One region of the Paenarthrobacter sp. YJN-D genome, then DNA from elsewhere that is predicted to be linked to it. Evidence: riboswitches for the same ligand, from Rfam matches in the RefSeq annotation. Region 1 holds a riboswitch; each other region holds the start of a gene.
What was found. A riboswitch is a leader RNA that binds a small molecule or an ion and turns the genes downstream of it on or off. The one in region 1 is predicted to bind thiamine pyrophosphate.
Positions count from the first base shown of each region.

Region 2: linked by a shared signal. The riboswitch ahead of thiD (bifunctional hydroxymethylpyrimidine kinase/phosphomethylpyrimidine kinase) and the one ahead of thiO (glycine oxidase ThiO) in region 1 are both predicted to bind thiamine pyrophosphate.
Region 3: linked by a shared signal. The riboswitch ahead of HMI60_RS17725 (ECF transporter S component) and the one ahead of thiO (glycine oxidase ThiO) in region 1 are both predicted to bind thiamine pyrophosphate.
Region 4: linked by a shared signal. The riboswitch ahead of thiC (phosphomethylpyrimidine synthase ThiC) and the one ahead of thiO (glycine oxidase ThiO) in region 1 are both predicted to bind thiamine pyrophosphate.

Region 1 covers NZ_CP053549.1:2,892,425-2,896,998, forward strand. The annotation lists gene HMI60_RS13355 (4a-hydroxytetrahydrobiopterin dehydratase) at 1-234, opposite strand, end outside; gene HMI60_RS13360 (thiazole synthase) at 281-1,078, opposite strand; gene thiS (sulfur carrier protein ThiS) at 1,082-1,318, opposite strand; gene thiO (glycine oxidase ThiO) at 1,315-2,550, opposite strand; TPP riboswitch at 2,543-2,662, opposite strand; gene thiE (thiamine phosphate synthase) at 2,690-3,376, shown strand; gene HMI60_RS13380 (CGNR zinc finger domain-containing protein) at 3,494-4,021, opposite strand; gene HMI60_RS13385 (alpha/beta fold hydrolase) at 4,018-4,574, opposite strand, start outside.
Region 2 covers NZ_CP053549.1:909,620-914,193, forward strand. The annotation lists gene rpmA (50S ribosomal protein L27) at 1-245, opposite strand, end outside; gene rplU (50S ribosomal protein L21) at 308-616, opposite strand; gene thiD (bifunctional hydroxymethylpyrimidine kinase/phosphomethylpyrimidine kinase) at 987-2,522, opposite strand; TPP riboswitch at 2,513-2,611, opposite strand; gene HMI60_RS04260 (Rne/Rng family ribonuclease) at 2,698-4,574, opposite strand, start outside.
Region 3 covers NZ_CP053549.1:3,822,084-3,826,657, reverse strand. The annotation lists gene HMI60_RS17750 (Na+/H+ antiporter subunit E) at 1-7, shown strand, start outside; gene HMI60_RS17745 (monovalent cation/H+ antiporter complex subunit F) at 4-282, shown strand; gene mnhG (monovalent cation/H(+) antiporter subunit G) at 272-661, shown strand; gene HMI60_RS17735 (DUF4235 domain-containing protein) at 742-1,002, opposite strand; gene HMI60_RS17730 (NUDIX domain-containing protein) at 1,029-1,706, opposite strand; TPP riboswitch at 2,007-2,143, shown strand; gene HMI60_RS17725 (ECF transporter S component) at 2,220-2,840, shown strand; gene HMI60_RS17720 (ABC transporter ATP-binding protein) at 2,840-4,411, shown strand; gene HMI60_RS17715 (energy-coupling factor transporter transmembrane protein EcfT) at 4,408-4,574, shown strand, end outside.
Region 4 covers NZ_CP053549.1:994,054-998,627, forward strand. The annotation lists gene HMI60_RS04680 (hypothetical protein) at 71-508, opposite strand; gene HMI60_RS04685 (VOC family protein) at 632-1,504, opposite strand; gene HMI60_RS04690 (amidohydrolase family protein) at 1,597-2,679, opposite strand; TPP riboswitch at 2,764-2,871, shown strand; gene thiC (phosphomethylpyrimidine synthase ThiC) at 2,867-4,574, shown strand, end outside.

The DNA of each region.
Region 1 (4,574 bases):
GCCGGCGTCATGGGACACGTAACGCAGGAAGACCCTGTTGTACCGCCAGTCAAGATCCGGATGGTGGTTCTGCTCTTCGGCGATCTGTCCAATGGCCGCGATGAGGGCCAAAGCCTCGGCCGCCGTCGACGTCTTGTAAACGGTTACGAGGCCGTTTTGGAGCTTCCAACCCGGGAGGTCCTTGAGCGCGGCTTCGACCGCTGCCTGGGGCACCGGTTCTTTCCTGTTAACCATGGTTGCTCCTTCGTTGCGGGGAACCCGGCCCGGGAGAAACCCGGCTTTAGAGGAACTCCGCCCGGCCTTCCATGGCCGAGGACGCCAAGGCGTGCTCACGACGCGGAATCCGGCCTGCCTGTTTGGCCAGCCTACCGGCGATGACGGCGTGTTTGAAGGCTTGACCCATCTGCACAGGGTTCTGCGCGCGGGTCACTGCGGTCGCCAGCAGGACCGCGTCACAGCCCAGTTCCATGGCAAGTGCCGCGTCGGAAGCTGTTCCGATCCCGGCGTCCAGCACCACCGGCACGGAGGCCCGGGACACGATGAGTTCTATGTTGTGCGGGTTCAGGATGCCCAGGCCGGTCCCGATGGGCGAGCCCAGCGGCATGACTGCCGTGGCGCCGAGGTTCTCGAGGCGGAGGGCAAGCACGGGATCGTCGTTGGTGTAGGCGAACACTTTGAAGCCGCGGTTCACCAATTGCTCGGTGGCGTCCACCAGTTCAACAGCGTCAGGGAGCAGCGTGTGCTCGTCCGCGATGACTTCCAGCTTGACCCAGTCGGTCTCCAGCGCCTCGCGTGCCAGTTCCGCCGTCATCACGGCGTCCTTCGCCGTGAAACACCCTGCAGTGTTCGGGAGGACCCGGATGTTGTTGTCCACCAGCAGCTGGAACAGCGAACCGGTTTCGGCCGGCGAATAGCGTCGCATAGCCACGGTGGTGAGCTCGGTTCCGGATGCCAGGAGCGCGGCTCCGAGCCCGTCAAGGCTCGGCGCACCTCCCGTTCCCATGATCAGGCGGGACCCGAATTCGACGCCGTCGATCACCAAGGCGTCAGTAAGGATTTCGGTGCTTGCTGTGGTCATGATTCAGCCTCCCTGTACTGCGGTAACGAGTTCGAGTTCATCGCCGTCGGCCAGCGGAGTAGCCGCCCACTGGCTGCGCGGCACCACCTCGGAATTGCGGGCGACGGCGACACCCAGCTTCCCGCCGTCGGCCGCCTGTCCACGGTGGTCGAGTACGCGGCCGGTGACGGCCGTGACGAGCGTGCTGACGGAGGCGTCGGCGGGCACCTGGCGGACGGCGCCGTTGAGCTTGATGTTCATACTGTTTCCTTGCTGTGGAGTTGAGAGCGACGCGCGGTTGCACTGAAACGGTCGGGCCGGAAAAGGGACCATCGGGTCTCGGAGGAACCATTGAGCAGCTCCCCCACGATCATGGCGGCCACGGGGGTCAGGAGGACGCCATGCCGGAAGAACCCGGTGGCCACAATCAGGCCCGCGATGTCCCCGCTTGAACCGGCTACGCGGCCCAGCAACGGAGCGTTATCCGGAGTCCCTGGCCTGGCGCGCGCAGTTGCTTCCAGGAGTTCAAGTTCGGCCACCGCGGGAACCAGTACCTGGGCGTCCCGAAGGAGCTGGTAAACCCCGCCGGCAGAGACTGCGTTGGAGGCCGCCGACAAGCCGTCCTCCCGTTGGGTAGCTCCGATGACTACGGTTCCGTCGTCCCTGGGAACGATGTAAACGGGCACCCCGCGGACCATGCCACGAACAGTGGCAGTGAGCAGCGGTTGGAGGTGCGCGGGGACCCGAAGCCTGAGGATGTCCCCGTAGACCGGCCTGACCGGAAGTTCAAGACCCTCAGGAAGGCCGGCGAGCGCGGGGGCGCCCAGCCCGTTGGCCACCACGGTTTCGCCGGCCATGACGGATTTGCCGGATTCGAGCTCCACTCCGGCTACCTGGTCCCCGTCCCACAACAGGCCGTGCGCGGACTCTGCAACGGCAAATCCTTCCCTGGCGCCGCCTACCCACGTGCCATCGCCGGATGAATGCGCGGCCAGCCCTGCCATGAGGCACTCCGCCAGCTTCCGGGGATCCACCTGGTGATCGGCGGGGATATCAAAGGCACAGGAAATTTGCGGGCTAAGGAGCGGTTCGCGTTCCCTGGCGGTCCGCAACGGCAACGGTTCGACCCCCAGGCCCGCCGCGAGCTGGACGGTGCGAAGGTCCGCGAGCGCGCGGCGGTCGGCGGCATCGGCACCCACGGCGAGGGTCGGCGTCGTGCGGTATCCGGTATCTTCCACAGGCCGGTGAAGGCCGCCGGCAAACGAAGGCCACAACCGGGATGACTCGAGCATGAGCTCCAGGAGGTCTTCTTCCTGGTAGTGCAGCTCGCTCACGGGCGCCAACATTCCGGCAGCAGCAAATGTCGCACCGGTGGCGGGCGCCGGATCGATGAGTGCTACGGAGCGGCCCAGCTTCCGGGCCTGGTGGGCGATGCCCAGTCCGATGACGCCTCCGCCGATAACGGCAACATCCGCGTGAATGGCTTCTGCCATCTGTTTCCTTCCCTACGCCGGTACTAGCCGGATCAGGTCAAGCGGTCGGCTCTGAAGCCCTCTCAGCCGGACGGTCATAAAGACGTAGGTCACGGCTCCCGCAGTACGTGCCCAGTTTAGAGGAACTACTGTGGATTCCATGACCCAGCACTCTGCCCTCGCCAGCGCCCGCCTCTACCTGTGCACTGATGCGCGCAAGCGCCAAGGCGATTTTGAAGACTTTGCCGACGCCGCGTTCCAGGGCGGGGTGGACATCATCCAACTCCGTGACAAGACGATCGAAGCCGCCGAGGAATTGGAATTGCTGGCGATCCTGCGTGGCGTCGCAGAACGGCACGGGCGGCTCTGGGCGGTCAACGACCGGGCCGATATTGCCAGTGTTTCCGGGGCTCCGGTGTTCCATGTGGGCCAGAAGGACCTCCCGCTGGAGATTGCCCGCACGTTCCTTCCCCGCCCCGCTTCGATTGGTCTCTCCACCCATACGCCTGAGCAGGTAAATGCCGCGATCACGGCTTCGCCGGGCGAGCCTGGGCTGGACTATTTCTGCGTTGGTCCCGTCTGGGCGACCCCCACCAAACCCGGCCGCGAAGCGGTGGGAACCGGCCTGGTCACATATGCCGCGGAAGCGATCAGGCGCGCGGAGGAGACCACCGGCGGCGCCGTGCAGGTGCCGTGGTTTGCGATCGGCGGAATCGATCTCGGCAACGTCGAGCAGGTGCTCGCTGCGGGCGCCAGCCGTATCGTCGTCGTTCGCGCCATTACCGAGGCGGAAGATCCGACGGCGGCAGCCAAGTCGCTGCTCGAAGCCCTGGACGCCGCCGCGTAACGGTTCTCCAAACAACAGTCCCAGGCACGCAGACCGTCGGGGTATCGGCAGGTTGTGGCGACAGGGGTGAGTCGGGGCTTGCAGATGCCGCAGCCCACCCACCGGATCGGATCAGATTCAGGTGAGCCGATCGCGGTACTGGCGCATCTTGCTCCGCGCCCCGCACGTGTTCATGTCGCACCAGGTCCGGGTCCTGGACCGTGAACTGTCGTAGAACACCCACCTGCACGCTTCCGACGCGCAGGTCCTGAGCCGCTGCCCCGAGCCGGTCAAGCCGTGGAGCAGGAGCGCCCCGACCGCTGCTCCCGCCGGCGAGACCGGCAGGCCGGCCGACGGGGTCAGCGCGAGCCGCCCGTCGTCGTCGACGTGGGGGCCTGCCCAGTGCTCCTGAGCGAGCTGGTTCAGGGCGGATCGCGCTGCCGTGTCGGTACGGTCGGCCAGGAACGCGCGCATGACCTCGCGGGCGTCGCGCAACGAGATGAGATGCTCGAGCGTGGGCTCCCCGTCCCATCCATACCGGACCAGCCACGCCCGCCCGTCACGGATGGTCGCCAGCGCGTCGGTGCCGTGCAGCAGTGTGGCGCTGTTGCAAAACTCCACGACGACACGCAGCTCCTCGGGCACGGCGGACTGCACGGCGTTCACGCGCTCAGCAGCCTGAGGAGTTCGCCGGGCCGATCCTCCGGCACCATGTGCCCGGCTCCCTCGATGATCGAAAACCGCGCGTGATCCGGAAGTGCAGTGACGAGCCGATGGGCGTAGTCGACACCCAGCCACGCATCTTCCGAGCCCCAGATCACGTGGATCGGGATATCCAACAGCCGGAGTCGATCCTGTAGCTCGTCGGTGTTCTCCTCGCCGCCTTGGGTGTACTGCCGGTAGAACGCCCGCGCCCCTTCCGTACCCGCCCACTGGCCCGTGTACGAAGCCAGGGCGTCTGCACGCAGACCCACGTGACTGCCGGACCGGATCTTGGCGTCGATCAGGGCAGCGCTAGCCCAGTCGGGGAGCGCCTCGAAGGCCTCGGGGTGCTGGTGGACGGTTTGGAAGAACCCGCCGGCGCCCCAACCACTCACCGTCGCGGCATCGATGAGCGTGAGCGACTCGAAGTTCACGTCGTGCAGGAGCGTCGCCCGCAGCGCGACCGCGCCGCCGACGTCGTGCGCCACGACCCGAGGCGCCGAGACCCCCCAGTGCT
Region 2 (4,574 bases), 2.0 Mb from region 1:
GCAACGATGTTCACTACGCGACGGCCGCGGCGAGTACCAAACTCAACCGCACCGGCCTGCAGGGCGAACAGGGTGTCGTCGCCACCGCGACCGACGCCTGCACCCGGGTGGAAGTGGGTGCCGCGCTGGCGAACGATGATTTCGCCGGCGGAGACTACCTGACCACCGAAGCGCTTGACGCCCAGGTACTGTGCGTTGGAGTCACGACCGTTGCGAGTGGAACTCGCGCCTTTTTTGTGTGCCATGTGAAATGCCTGCCTCTAAATTTCTGGGGAAACTGAAAAACCTGAACAGCGGGTAACGAAAGTTACGCGATGCTGGTGATCTTGATCTTGGTCAGTTCCTGACGGTGACCCTGACGCTTCCGGTAGCCGGTCTTGTTCTTGAACTTCTGGATGACGATCTTCGGACCACGGAGGTCTTCGAGGATCTCAGCCGTAACCTTGACGTTGGCCAGTTCCGCTGCTGCGGAGGTGACCTTGTCGCCGTCAACCAGGAGCAAGGCGGGCAGCTCAAGCGTGCTACCGGCTCCACCGGGGACGCGGTTAAGCGTTACGTAGTCTCCAACGGAAACTTTTTCTTGGCGGCCGCCTGCGCGGACAATCGCGTACACCACTTGGGTACTCACTTCTCTCGACGTTTATAACTAAATTTGCGTGCGGAACCTGTCACCGGAATCAGGCTTGGTTCGCGCTGTGCCTCAACGCCGTGGACTTCTGTTCGAAGTCCGCGAGTCATCCCATGAACAATTCCAAGGGGCATAACCCAAGTGTTGGCGTAAGCACCGAAGATCAAGATTACGCTAGTTTGACCCTCAGCTGCAAATGAGGCCGGGACCGGAGGCTGCCCCGTGACTTGCATCACGAGGTGTAACGGACTCTCCCGGCACCGTGCCCATACAGCCTACAGGGTTTGGCGGCGATTAACGTGATCACGCCCGCGACGCGCGGGACAAGCCATGCTTTTCATCCCGGTTCAGTCCCGATTCAACAGGCCGGGCCACCCTGGGCGTAGAGCCGCGGAGCATCAAAGAACGCCGTCTCGTAGCGGCAGGACTGCCTGAAAGCCTCAAGCATCTCCGCACGTTCACGCCCGGAAGCGGCAACGGCCGCCGCGTCTGTGAAGTTGATCGCCATCCTTGTGGCGGAGGCAAAGTCCTCGTCGGCGTACGTCCGCAGCCAGTCCGCATAGGGATGCCCGCCGGAGGCCCCGGCATCGACGAACGCGGCGTGGAGCTTTTGACCCACTTCCGCATACAACCAGTAGCAGGGCAGGATCGCCGCGAGGACCACCGCATAGCTGCCGGATGCCGACGTTGCCAGCAGATGGTCCACATAGGCTTTGGTGACCGGTCCGGTGACGCCCGAAGCCTCACGGGAGCTCAACCAGTTCCTGTGCAGTTCCGATTCAACTTCCAGGCACTGCCGTGAGCTCTTGACCCAGAACAGCTGTTCTTCCTCGGTGGGCGCCAACGCACCTGCACGGGCAAGGACCCTGGAATAGCCATTGAGATAGATGGCGTCCTGCGCAAGGTAGTAGCTGAACGCCGGCTCCGGCAAATGCCCCGACTGCAGTTCCTGGATGAAGTTGAGGCCGTGGATTTTTTCAAGCTCCGGGATGGCTTCCTTCCACAAAGTGGCAGCAAATCCGCCAGGCTGGAGGACGCGCTGGTGGTGGAAGTGGTCCACAGGCCCGTTGCCCCGGCCCACTTCCAGCTCCCCTGCGCTCCTCAGGGCCTGGAGCAGCCACGGTTTCGCTTCGCGCAGTGAGGCCTCCCAGTCGCCCGTGCGCGCCTGGACGGTAGCCAAGGCGGACGACAACGAGCATCCAGTGCCATGGCTGTTCCGGGTCGCAATCCTTGGACCTGCCACTTCGATGACGTCCTGCCGCAACAGCCCGCTGGTGTTGATCAAGGCATCGGGGCATTCCGAGCCGGCCAGATGACCGCCCTTGACCAAGACCGTGTTTCCGCACTCAGCTGCCAGTCGCTTGCCCTGCTCCAATGCCGATGCCCAATCAGCAGCCTCGGTTTCCCCCAGCAAAATGGCAAGCTCGGGCAGGTTCGGCGTGATCAGGTCCGCCAATGGAAGCAGGGAACGAAGGGCCTCCCCTGCGGATTCGGTCAGCAGGCGGTCACCGCTGGTGGCCACCATCACGGGATCAAGAACCACGACGGCGGGGCGCACCGATTCGAGCCAACTGCGCACCTCGTCAATAACAGCCGCGTCGCCGAGCATCCCGATCTTCACCGCGTCGATGACGATATCGGTACTGACGGCGTCCAGTTGCTGGCGCAGGAACTCCACGGGTGGTACGTGCACACCGCTGACACCCAGGGTGTTCTGGGCCGTCAAAGCCGTAATGGCAGCCATGCCATATCCACCGTGGGCGGCGATGCTCTTCAAATCAGCCTGGATTCCGGCTCCTCCGGACGGGTCTGAGCCCGCGATGCTCAGTACCCGGGGGGTTCGTCTGCGGTCCTCCGCCAGCGGATAAACAGCAGAAGATGACAATGCGGCCATGAGGACATCCCTTCGCCGGTGCTAACCGGACAGGTTCAACGGGTTTGGATCTCAGCCTGGCCCATCGCCTGGCACCCCGTGTCAGTCCCCCAGCCTAGCGCACCGGCAGACAGCAAAAGGCCCCGCAGTTGCCGCTGGTAGCGGAACTGCGGGGCCTTGGTGCGGTCACAAACGGTTAGAGTTCGGAGGCCGGTACGCCGACGCCCAGGATGATGGGTTCGTCCGGGGCCGCTCTCCTGACCGGCTCCGCAGGCGCCTTGGACTCGTGCGCCGATCCCTTCGCGGCCGTAGCGGTCACGTCGTGGTGCTCAACAGTGGTCTCGTTGGCCGCGCCTTGGGCCCTGCTTGCACTGCGGTTCCGGCGGCTACGACGACCCCGCGATGCTGAGGGGGCTTCGTCTCCGGCCGGAGCCGGAGCTTCAGTCGTCGGGGTGTCCGCAGCCTTCGGGGCTTCGACAGCTTCCTTGGCTTTCTGATCCTCAGGCGACGGTGCCGCGCCAAGGTGGGAGAAAGCTTCGGCCAGACGATCCAGGCTCATGGCCGGCTGGGCTGCCTGCGGCTCATCGTGGTGTTCAACGAAAGGCAAGGCAACCTCTTCGCCGCCAAAACGCAGCACTGGAGTAGCCCGGCCTTCGCGGACAGCGGCGTCGTGCGCCGCGGCTTCCCGGGCCGTCGGGGCAGCGGAGACCGAACCGGCGTCGGGACCATGCTCCCCGGCCGCCCGGGTTTGCTCCTCTGCCTTGTGGAGCTCGTCATCGTGAAGGTGGGCGGCATGCGCGGCCGCTGCAATCGTCGCCAGTGCAGCCCGGGTTGCTTCGGCTTTTGCCTGACGGGCAGGGTCCTGGGCTTCCGGGTGTGCTGCCGGTGCCGCAACAGGGGCGGACGGCGTCGAATGGACCTGGGCCGGCGCTTCGACCGTTCCCTGGGCGCCGCCCTTGCCGCGGCGACGCTTGCGCTCGGTGCGGGCCGTGGACTGCTGTGCCTCGGTGTGCGGACGGTGCTGCTCGGCTGCCACGGTGTTGGCGCGGCGGTGCTCCACGGGCTCGTCATGCGTCACGACACCGCGGCCTGCGCAGTGCTCGCACTGCTCACCGAAGACTTCAAGGAGACCGGTGCCCATGCGCTTGCGGGTCATCTGGACAAGGCCCAGTGACGTTACTTCAGCAACCTGGTGCTTGGTACGGTCACGGCCCAGGCACTCCACCATGCGGCGGAGAACGAGGTCGCGGTTGGATTCCAGGACCATGTCGATGAAGTCGATGACGATGATGCCGCCGATGTCACGCAGGCGAAGCTGGCGAACGACTTCCTCGGCAGCTTCAAGGTTGTTCTTGGTAACTGTCTCTTCCAGGTTTCCACCACTGCCGGTGAACTTACCTGTGTTGACGTCCACCACCGTCATGGCTTCGGTGCGGTCAATGACCAGCGAGCCACCGGATGGCAGGAAGACCTTGCGTTCCAGGGCCTTGTGGATCTGCTCATCGATGCGCCAGGCAGCGAAGATGTCTTGATCCTTGGTCCATTTTTCAAGGCGGCCCACGAGGTCGGGGGCAACATAGGTTACATAGGCCTCGATGGTGTCCCAGGCGTCGTCACCGGAGACGATCAGCTTGGAGAAGTCCTCGTTGAAGACGTCACGGACAACCTTGATGGTGAGGTCCGGTTCGCCGTAAAGCAGTTCCGGTGCCAGCACCTTCGTGGAGGAAGCTTGCCCTTCGATACCTTCCCACTGCGCGCGCAGACGGTTGATGTCGTGGGTCAGTTCTTCTTCCGAGGCACCTTCAGCGGCCGTACGGACGATGACTCCGGCGTTTTCCGGCAGGCGGTCCTTCAGGATCCGCTTGAGGCGGTTGCGTTCGACGTCGGGCAGCTTGCGGGAGATGCCGGTCATGGATCCACCCGGCACGTACACAAGGTAGCGGCCCGGAAGTGAGATCTGGCTTGTGAGGCGGGCACCCTTGTGACCCACCGGATCCTTGGTCACCTGGACCAGGACGGAGTCGCCGGACTTCAGCGCATTCTCGATCCGGCGCGGCTGGCCCTCCAGGTTCA
Region 3 (4,574 bases), 930 kb from region 1:
GCTGTGAAGGAATTTGTTCTGGTGGCCACGGCGGTGATCCTCAGCCTCGCCGCTGCAGGTGCGATCGTGCGCATCGCGATTGGCCCATCTTTGCTTGACCGCGTCCTTGCTTCCGATGTCCTGCTGGCCATCCTTGGTGCTGCCCTCGCCATCGACATGGCCGTGAACCAACACCTCAACAACCTGATGCTGCTGGTGGCCCTCGCGGTGATCGGTTTCATCGGCTCAGTGACGGTTGCCCGGTTCGTGGCCGAGCGAAGGGAGCAAAGCAATGAGTCCTGACGCCACCGGAGTGGACTTGGTCATCGACATGGTGACCGCGGTGTTCCTCATAGTGGGTGCCCTGATGTCCTTGGGTGCCGCGATCGGCTTGCTGAGGTTCCCGGACCTCATGAGCCGCATGCACGCAGCCACCAAGCCGCAGGTGTTGGGCTTGTTCCTGATGCTCGCAGCGATCGGCCTGCAGATGCGTACTTGGTGGGTGTGGCCCGTCCTGCTGGTGGCGTGGATTTTCCAGCTTCTCACCGCGCCGGTGTCCGCCCACATGGTGGGGCGCTCCGCGTACCGGACCAAACACGGGCACCGTGAGAAGCTCACCAAGGACGAACTCGAAGCCGTGGTCCAAAGGGCCGCCGCCGGCCAGGAGCCCTCCGAACCTTAAAGCAACGCGGGGTCACTTATGGCCCATTACCCCCATGGGGATGGGCCATAAGTGACCCCGCGTTGCTTGTTGGGTGATGCTTAGACGATGTCCTGGGACTTCGCGAAGCGGGCAATCGCCCGCTGGGTGCCGCGGCTGGCAAGGACCTGGATCAGCGTGCTCACGAAAGCGGAAATCAGCGCGAAGGTCAGAGCCGAGCGGAGGCTCGTCTCCATGTCATCGTTGCCTGTGGGCGGCTTGTTGCCCGTGGCCTTTTCCCAGCCTTTGTTGACGAGTTTGGTACCGACAAAGCCTGCACCGAGGCTTACCCCGGCGCCCAGCAGCTTGAAAAAGAGGTTCATGCCACCAGCCTAGCTGCACGGCACGGCTACCCGCGGTTTTCCCGCTCCTTGAGAAACGCTGCCAAGGACCCGACCGGAGCCAGAACCGGGACGACCGGGTGCTCGGCGGACCACACTGCCCCTACGGAATCGAGGACAGCGATTTCCTTCAGCAGATAGTAGGTGGGTGGCATCAGCTTCAACTGCCCTGCGGCTTCCGCTTCCAGGATTCCGGACACCGGCATCCACAGCGACTGCCAAGCCTCCGTGGTTTGATGCCGGGGCTGCGCTTCCGGTGCCGGCTTGGCCACATAGAAGTAGGTGTCGAAGCGCTTGGGCATGTCTATGGGCGTGATCCAGTTGGCCCAGGGGCGCAGGTCTCCGGGCTCGATGCCCAGCCCGGCTTCTTCCTGGACTTCGCGGATTGCTGCCGTGAGCACCATTCCCGCGTTCCTCTCCGCCAACGCTGTGTCCGCGGAAATCGAACTCTGCGCCCAGGACAACGCATGGCTGCGCAGCAGTTCCCCGGGGTAGTCCCAGCCGGACTGATCCACAGCGTCCACCCGGCCGCCCGGAAAGACCACCATTCCTGCCGCGAAGTCCATGGTGCTGACTCTGTGCTGGACAAATGCCTCTAGCCCCGAGGGGGCGTCGCGGAGCAGAATCACGCTGGCAGCGAGGCGTGGCTCGGCCACGGGTGCGTGGGAGCCTGGAAGATCCGTCATCAGGCCATTCTTGCAGGTGCGTTGTGGGGCCTGGTGTGCGTGTTTAGGCGCGGGGATGGGGTGCAGAGTGGGCCTCGCAACGCACCCTCGTTGCGTTGTGGGGCCTGGTGTGCGTGTTTAGGCGCGGGGATGGGGCGCAGAGTGGGCCTCGCAACGCACCCTCGTTGCGTTGTGGGGCCTGCTGTGCGTGCTTAGGTGTGGGGATGGGGTGCAGAGCGGGCCTCGCAACAGGATTGTGACCGCGGCCCAGAGCCGGCCGTACGCGGAGGTGTAAACTGAACCCGCCCATCAGGGCAGATTTGATAACGACAGGGGAGCGCCGCCGTCGGACCTTGCAGCGATGCAGGAGACGCGAGGGCGCTGAGAGTGCGGACAGCCGCAGACCCTCGAACCTGATCCGGTTAGTACCGGCGCAAGGGAGTCGAGCTTCTCAGAGTGTCCGGAGCCGGACGGCGCAAGCCAGGCGGATTCCGGGGAGCACTTTCCCCTCCTGTAACCTCAGGAGGCAGAAAAATGACCACGGTAAACGTGAAGAAGACCAGTTATAGCTGGCGTGTTGTAGACATCGTGGTGGCGGCCCTCATCGCCATCGCCGGCGGCGTGATTTTCTGGGCCTGGTCCCAGGGCGCGGCACTGGTATCCATCCCCATGAATGCGGCGTACCCGCCCCTTACCGGCCTGATCGCCGGTGGCTGGATGATCCCCGCAGTCCTGGGCATGCTCATTATCCGAAAGCCCGGCGCAGCTCTTTTCTGCGAGGCCGTCGCAGCCACGGGTGAGCTCATCATGGGTTCGCAGTACGGCACCACGGTGCTCATCTCCGGCGTCCTGCAGGGCCTTGGCGCCGAGCTGATCTTCGCCGCGTTCCGCTACAAGAAGTTCAACCTGCCCACCGCACTCCTCGCGGGCGCAGGCGCGGGCCTCTTCTGCGGTCTGAACGACTCCTTCCTGCCCTGGGGCTGGAATATCGCCTACGAGGCCATCGACAAACTGACGTACATCACCTTCACCACCATCTCAGGTGCAGTGATCGCCGGCGGCCTGTCCTGGATCGCCACCCGCGGTCTGGCCACGACGGGTGTCCTGAGTTCCTTCGCGTCGCGGAAGGCCGCTTCGGAGCCAGTCTTCAACTGATGTCTGCCACACACAGCGGCACGGTCCGGCCTGCCGCCATCTCCGCCGAGGGGTGGGGATGGCGGCATGCCGGCCGGGCCCAGCCTGCCATCCAGGGCCTTGACCTCCGCATTGAACCGGGGGAACGCGTCCTGTTGCTGGGCCCTTCGGGGGCCGGCAAGTCCACGCTCCTGCACGCCCTCGCCGGGGTGCTGGGTGACGAGGAAGACGACTCTGATGAGACCGGTTCGCTGCTGATCGACGGCGTCACTTCCCGCGAGCAGCGTGGCCGCGCCGGGCTGATGCAGCAGGATCCCGAAACGCAGGTGGTTCTCTCCCGGGTGGGCGACGACGTTGCCTTCGGCGCGGAGAACCTTGCCGTGCCGCGCGAGGAGATCTGGTCCCGGGTGCATGAAGCGCTCGACGACGTCGGCTTGCGTACCGCATCAGGCGGCGGTTTGGCATTGGACCACCCGACGGCGGCACTTTCCGGGGGACAGAAGCAGCGCCTCGCGCTGGCCGGCATTTTGGCGATGCGGCCAGGCTTGATCCTGCTGGACGAACCCACGGCCAACCTCGATCCTGCAGGGGTCCTCGAGGTCCGCGACGCCGTGGCCCGCTGCCTGGACAAGACCGGCGCCACGCTGGTGGTGGTGGAGCACAGGGTGTCCGTGTGGAAGGACCTGGTGGACAGGATAGTGGTCCTGCAGCCCGGTACCGCAGGCCCGCAATCAGGCACCCCGGGAGTCCTCCTGGATGGTCCGCCGGAGCAGGTCCTCACCCAGGCGCGCTCCATGCTGATGGCGGCGGGCGTATGGGTTCCCGGCTACGTTCCCGCCACAAGGGCGCGTGCCCGGACGTCCGGGACAAACGAACTCCTCCTCGCAGCGCAGGACCTGGCCGTGTCCCGGGAAAAGCCCAGGCGGAAGCGCTTCCGAACCATCCCTCCGGTTCCGGTGCAGAGGGACATCACCGCCCAGGTCCGTGCTGGCCAGGCGTTGACCATTACCGGGCCCAATGGTGCCGGGAAGTCCACTTTTGCGCTGACGTTGGCCGGCCTTCTGGCGCCGGTGGACGGCATGGTGAGCGCCGGCGTCGACCTTTCGGAGGGGGCGGGCATCGACCCGTACAAATGGAAGGCCGATCAGCTCATCTCCAGGATCGGCACGGTCTTCCAGGAGCCGGAGCACCAGTTCGTCACGGGCAAGGTCCTGGATGAGCTCATGTTCGGCCCCAGGCACCTGGGCCACGGCGGGGAACGCGTGGACGAATTGGTGGAGCGGCTGAGGCTCTCCCATCTGGTGGACGCCAATCCCTACACACTGTCCGGCGGTGAGAAGCGCAGGCTTTCAGTGGCTACGGTGTTGGCGGCGCACCCGAAGGTACTCGTCCTCGATGAGCCCACCTTCGGACAGGACGCCAACACCTGGGCCGAACTGGCCTCGTTCCTCTCGGAGTTGCTGGACGCCGGTACCGCCGTGGTTTCCGTGACCCACGACCAGGAATTCAGTGCCGTACTGGGCGGGACGGAACTGCGGCTCGGGCCGGTGTCCCAAGGTGAGACGGCCCCCCAGGAAGCGGGTGCGGCATGAGGGACGCACTGAACCTGCGCGGCAACCACGCGCTCTTGACCCGGGCAAACCCGTTGGCGAAGTTCGTGGCCGTCTTCCTTATCTCCCTGGTGCTGGCCCTGTCCATCGACTGGGTTTCCGCGTCCACGGCTCTCCTCGCGGAATTGGCGCTCTTCCCCTTGGC
Region 4 (4,574 bases), 1.9 Mb from region 1:
GCCCTCCGGGTCGGTGAGTTCTTGGTCACACCAAGGCCCGGTCAGTGACAGGACCCAGCCGGAGAGGTGGCTATTCGGACCAGACGTAAAGCCCGGCGCGCTCCGTTTTTTCCGCGTCCGTGGCCAGAGCGGCAAGTTGCTGAACGTACTGCCGGGACTGGGCGGCGTCGAACGGCATGTCTTCTTGTTCCGCCCAGGCGGAAGCAACGTCATCCAGGACATTGGCTTCACCTTCGCTCTCATACGTGAGCAACTCGGCCAAGGCCCTCACCATCGCTTCGGGAACGCCAAGCAGCGCGTCACTGGTGACGTCCACCAGCGCGAGTTCGTAGTCAGCGCCTGCGGCATGGACGGCCTGGCCGGCGAGGTCGCCCAGTTGTTCCACCTCGAAGTCCGTTATGCCGTTGATGCGGACTGCAGGGCCTGCGGCATCGGCACCTTTACCCAGGGCTGCCGCCCGCTTGAGTGCTTCATCGTGGGTGGCTACAAAAATTTCGGCAAAGCCCATGGAAAGTACTCTCAATCCTTCGTGCTGACGGGACGTCCGGCGCAGGCCCCCCAGGGTCCCGAACCGTCACTGCCCAGCCTAGTGCAGCATGGGGCACCGACGGGCACTCCGGCGGGATGCTGCCTAGCGAACAGCCACCCGCAGCTTGTTCCGCCACGGATCTTCGAACTGCAGTTCAGCGCCGGTGTGATGGTTCTGCACCCCGGCAACGCGCAAACGGTCCGCCAAGGCCCCGACATCCTCGCTGGATGGAACCTCGATCAACACTTCCCCCAGCCCAAGAGTGTCCTTGCGGGGGCCGGCACCCCGGCTGTTCCAGACATTCATGGCCATGTGATGGTGATAGCCGCCGGCGGATACGAACAGTGCTTGGCCGTGCCAGCCCGCGGTCCGCTCGAAGCCCAGGGTCCCGACGTAGAAGTCCTGGGCGGTGGCGACGTCACCTACCTGAAGGTGGACGTGCCCGACACCGGCCGCTGCCTGATGCTGGCCAGTGACGGCTTCTTCGCTCAGGTGCTGCTGAAGGAAACGTTGCGGCGGGAGGGCCACGTTGTCCATGACGACGTTCTTGCCGTCCCACTGCCAGGTTTCACGGGGCTTGTCGTAGTAAAGCTCGATGCCGTTGCCTTCCGGGTCGGTGAAGTAGAACGCTTCGCTGACCAGGTGGTCTGCGCTGCCCACGAACGCCCGGGGTTCGTATCCGGCAGCGGTGGCGATGGTGGCCGCCAGTGAGGGCTGATCCTGGAACAGTATGGCGGTGTGGAACAACCCGGCTTCCCCCCGCCCCGGAATCTGGAGCCCCGCAGCCGGCGCCAAGTGAACCACGGGCTTGCCTGCCCGGCCCAGGTAGAGGCCGCCGTCCTGTTCGGCCACGACCACAAGGCCCAAAGCACGCTGGTAGTAGTCACTCATGACTTTCATGTCGCCGACCTTGAGCATGACAGTGCCCATGGCGAGGTCGGCAGGAAGAAGGTCCCGTGCGGATGATGTGGACATGTGAAGCTCCCGGTGTTGAAGTGTCCGCCTTTCGGCAGGTTCTACTTCTCTAAATTACTTGAAGCTTCAATTTATTCCCAACCATTTGACGCTCATCCCATGAGTTCACCGCGAAGGACCACGTGCTTGAGCCCGGATACCGTCCGTAGGTCGTGCCGGGGATCGTCATGGCAGAGAACGACGTCGGCACTGGCGCCTTCGCTGATGGCGTCGGCTCCCAGCCACTTCCGGGCGCCCCACGCAGCGGCATCCAGGACCGCGGCGGGCGGCAGGCCGGCATCGTGCAGTTCATGCATTTCGTCCGCGATGCGGCCGTGCTTGATCACGCTGCCCGCATCCGTTCCCGCGTAGATCGCCACCCCGGCCTCGAAAGCCTCAAGGACCCGCTCACGCCGGCGCTCCCACAACCGCGTCATGTGGTCCGCGTACCCGGGGAACTTTGGCGCCGCCTGGGCGGCGATCTCCGGAAAGGTCGCAATGTTCACCAACGTGGGAACGATCGGCACTGACTGCTCCACCAGCCGTGGGATGTGCCGGGTCAGAAGGCCAGTGGCATGTTCGATGCAGTCGATGTTGGCATCCAGCATGTCGTCGATTGTGTCCTCCGCAAAGCAGTGCGCCGTGACCCTGGCACCTTCCTCGTGGGCGGCAGCTACGGCGTCCTTGACCAGCTTTGCCGGAAAAGAGGGCGCCAGGTCGCCAATGCCCCGGTCGATCCAGTCGCCTACGAGCTTCACCCAACCGTCGCCGTCGCGGGCCTCCTTACGGACGGTCTCCACCAGCTGTTCCGGTTCAATCTCATGGCCCAATCCGCGCAGGTACCGACGGCTTCGGGCGATGTGGCGGCCGGACCTGATAAGGCGGGGCAAGTCCGTCCGCTGCTGCACCCAACGTGTGTCGCTGGGAGATCCGCAGTCGCGGATCAGCAGGGTTCCCGAAGCGAGGTCGGCCTGGGCATGCGCGAGGGTGGTGGCGTCGTCCACGGCCCCACCGGCGCCCAAGCCGATATGGCAGTGGGCATCCACGAAACCCGGCAGGACCCAACCGTCCAGTACCTTGTCTGGAGGGGACGACGGCTTTTCAAACGTCAGCGCTCCCCCAACAGACCACATTCCTTGGCGCACGTCATCTGCTGCCACGAGCACGGGTCCGCTGAATTCAATGATGTTGGCCATGGCAAAAGCCTAATCCGCTGGGGGGCGGCAGGCTTCGGCGGACTGATGTGACTGGGCGCCCCCTGCCAGCTGTGGTAGCTTCGTCTACGACCACACGGGTGCCCTTGCAGGGGCTGAGATCGGGCTGAGGCAGCCTGCGACCGTTGAACCTGTCCGGGTAATGCCGGCGAAGGAAGTGAGTAATCCTTTGAGCACCACCAAAACACAGCACAGCCCTGCCCAAAGCGAGTCCAGCCCTGCCCAAAACGAGCCTGTTACGCAGTCCCTGAGGTCCCATTCGCTGGCATGGCTTGAAGACCATGACGCCGGAATCCGCGTCCCCGTGACGGAAATCGCGCTGGAGCCCTCCCCCAATGGCCAAGCCAACGCACCACTGCAGGTGTACCGGACGGCAGGCCCGGGCAGCGATCCCGTCGTGGGCTTGGAACCGTTCCGGGCCGCATGGATCGAGTCCCGCGGCGACACTGAGGCCTATTCCGGCCGCGAACGGAACCTGCTCGACGACGGCAAGTCGGCTGTTCGCCGCGGGGCCGCCTCAGCCGAGTGGAAGGGCGCGCAACCGGTGCCTCGCCGCGCCGTCGAGGGTAAGACCGTCACCCAGATGCACTACGCACGGCAAGGCCTGGTGACGCCTGAGATGCGCTTCGTGGCGCTGCGCGAGAATTGCGATGTCGAACTGGTCCGCAGCGAAGTCGCCGCCGGCCGCGCGATCATTCCCAACAACATCAACCACCCCGAATCCGAGCCCATGATTATCGGCAAGGCCTTCCTGGTGAAGATCAACGCCAACATCGGCAATTCGGCCGTCACCAGTTCAATTGCCGAAGAAGTGGACAAGCTTCAGTGGGCTACGCAGTGGGGCGCGGACACCGTCATGGACTTGTCAACCGGCGACGACATCCACACCACCCGCGAGTGGCTGATCCGCAACTCCCCTGTTCCGATCGGCACCGTTCCCATCTACCAGGCGCTGGAAAAGGTCAATGGAGAAGCCAACAAGCTCACGTGGGAAATCTTCCGTGACACAGTGATCGAACAGTGCGAGCAAGGCGTGGACTACATGACGATCCATGCCGGTGTACTGCTCAGGTACGTACCGCTGACCGCCAACCGCGTGACAGGCATAGTCTCCCGTGGCGGGTCCATCATGGCGGGGTGGTGCCTGGCCCACCACCAGGAGAACTTCCTGTACACGCACTTCGACGAGTTGTGCGAAATTTTTGCCAAGTACGACGTCGCGTTTTCCCTCGGCGACGGCCTGCGTCCCGGCGCTACCGCTGACGCCAACGACGCCGCACAATTCGCGGAACTGGACACCCTGGCCGAACTCACACAGCGCGCCTGGGAATTCGACGTGCAGGTGATGGTGGAAGGTCCCGGGCATATCCCGTTCCACCTGGTCCGCGAAAATGTGGAACGGCAGCAGGAACTCTGCAAAGGGGCACCGTTCTACACCCTGGGTCCGCTGGTCACCGACGTCGCCCCCGGCTACGACCACATCACCTCAGCCATCGGTGCCACGGAGATCGCCCGCTACGGTACGGCCATGCTCTGCTACGTCACGCCCAAGGAACACTTGGGCCTACCCAACAAAGACGATGTCAAAACAGGGGTGATCACGTATAAGATCGCGGCGCACGCGGCGGACCTTGCCAAGGGGCACCCCGGCGCACACGAGCGCGACGACGCACTTTCCAAGGCGCGCTTCGAGTTCCGGTGGAGGGACCAGTTTGCCCTGTCCCTCGATCCTGTGACGGCCGAGTCGTTCCACGATGAAACGCTGCCGGCCGAACCCGCCAAAACGGCGCACTTCTGCTCAATGTGCGGGCCCAAGTTCTGTTCGATGCGCATCAGCCAGGACATCCGCGACGAATACGGTTCAGCAGAATCCCAAG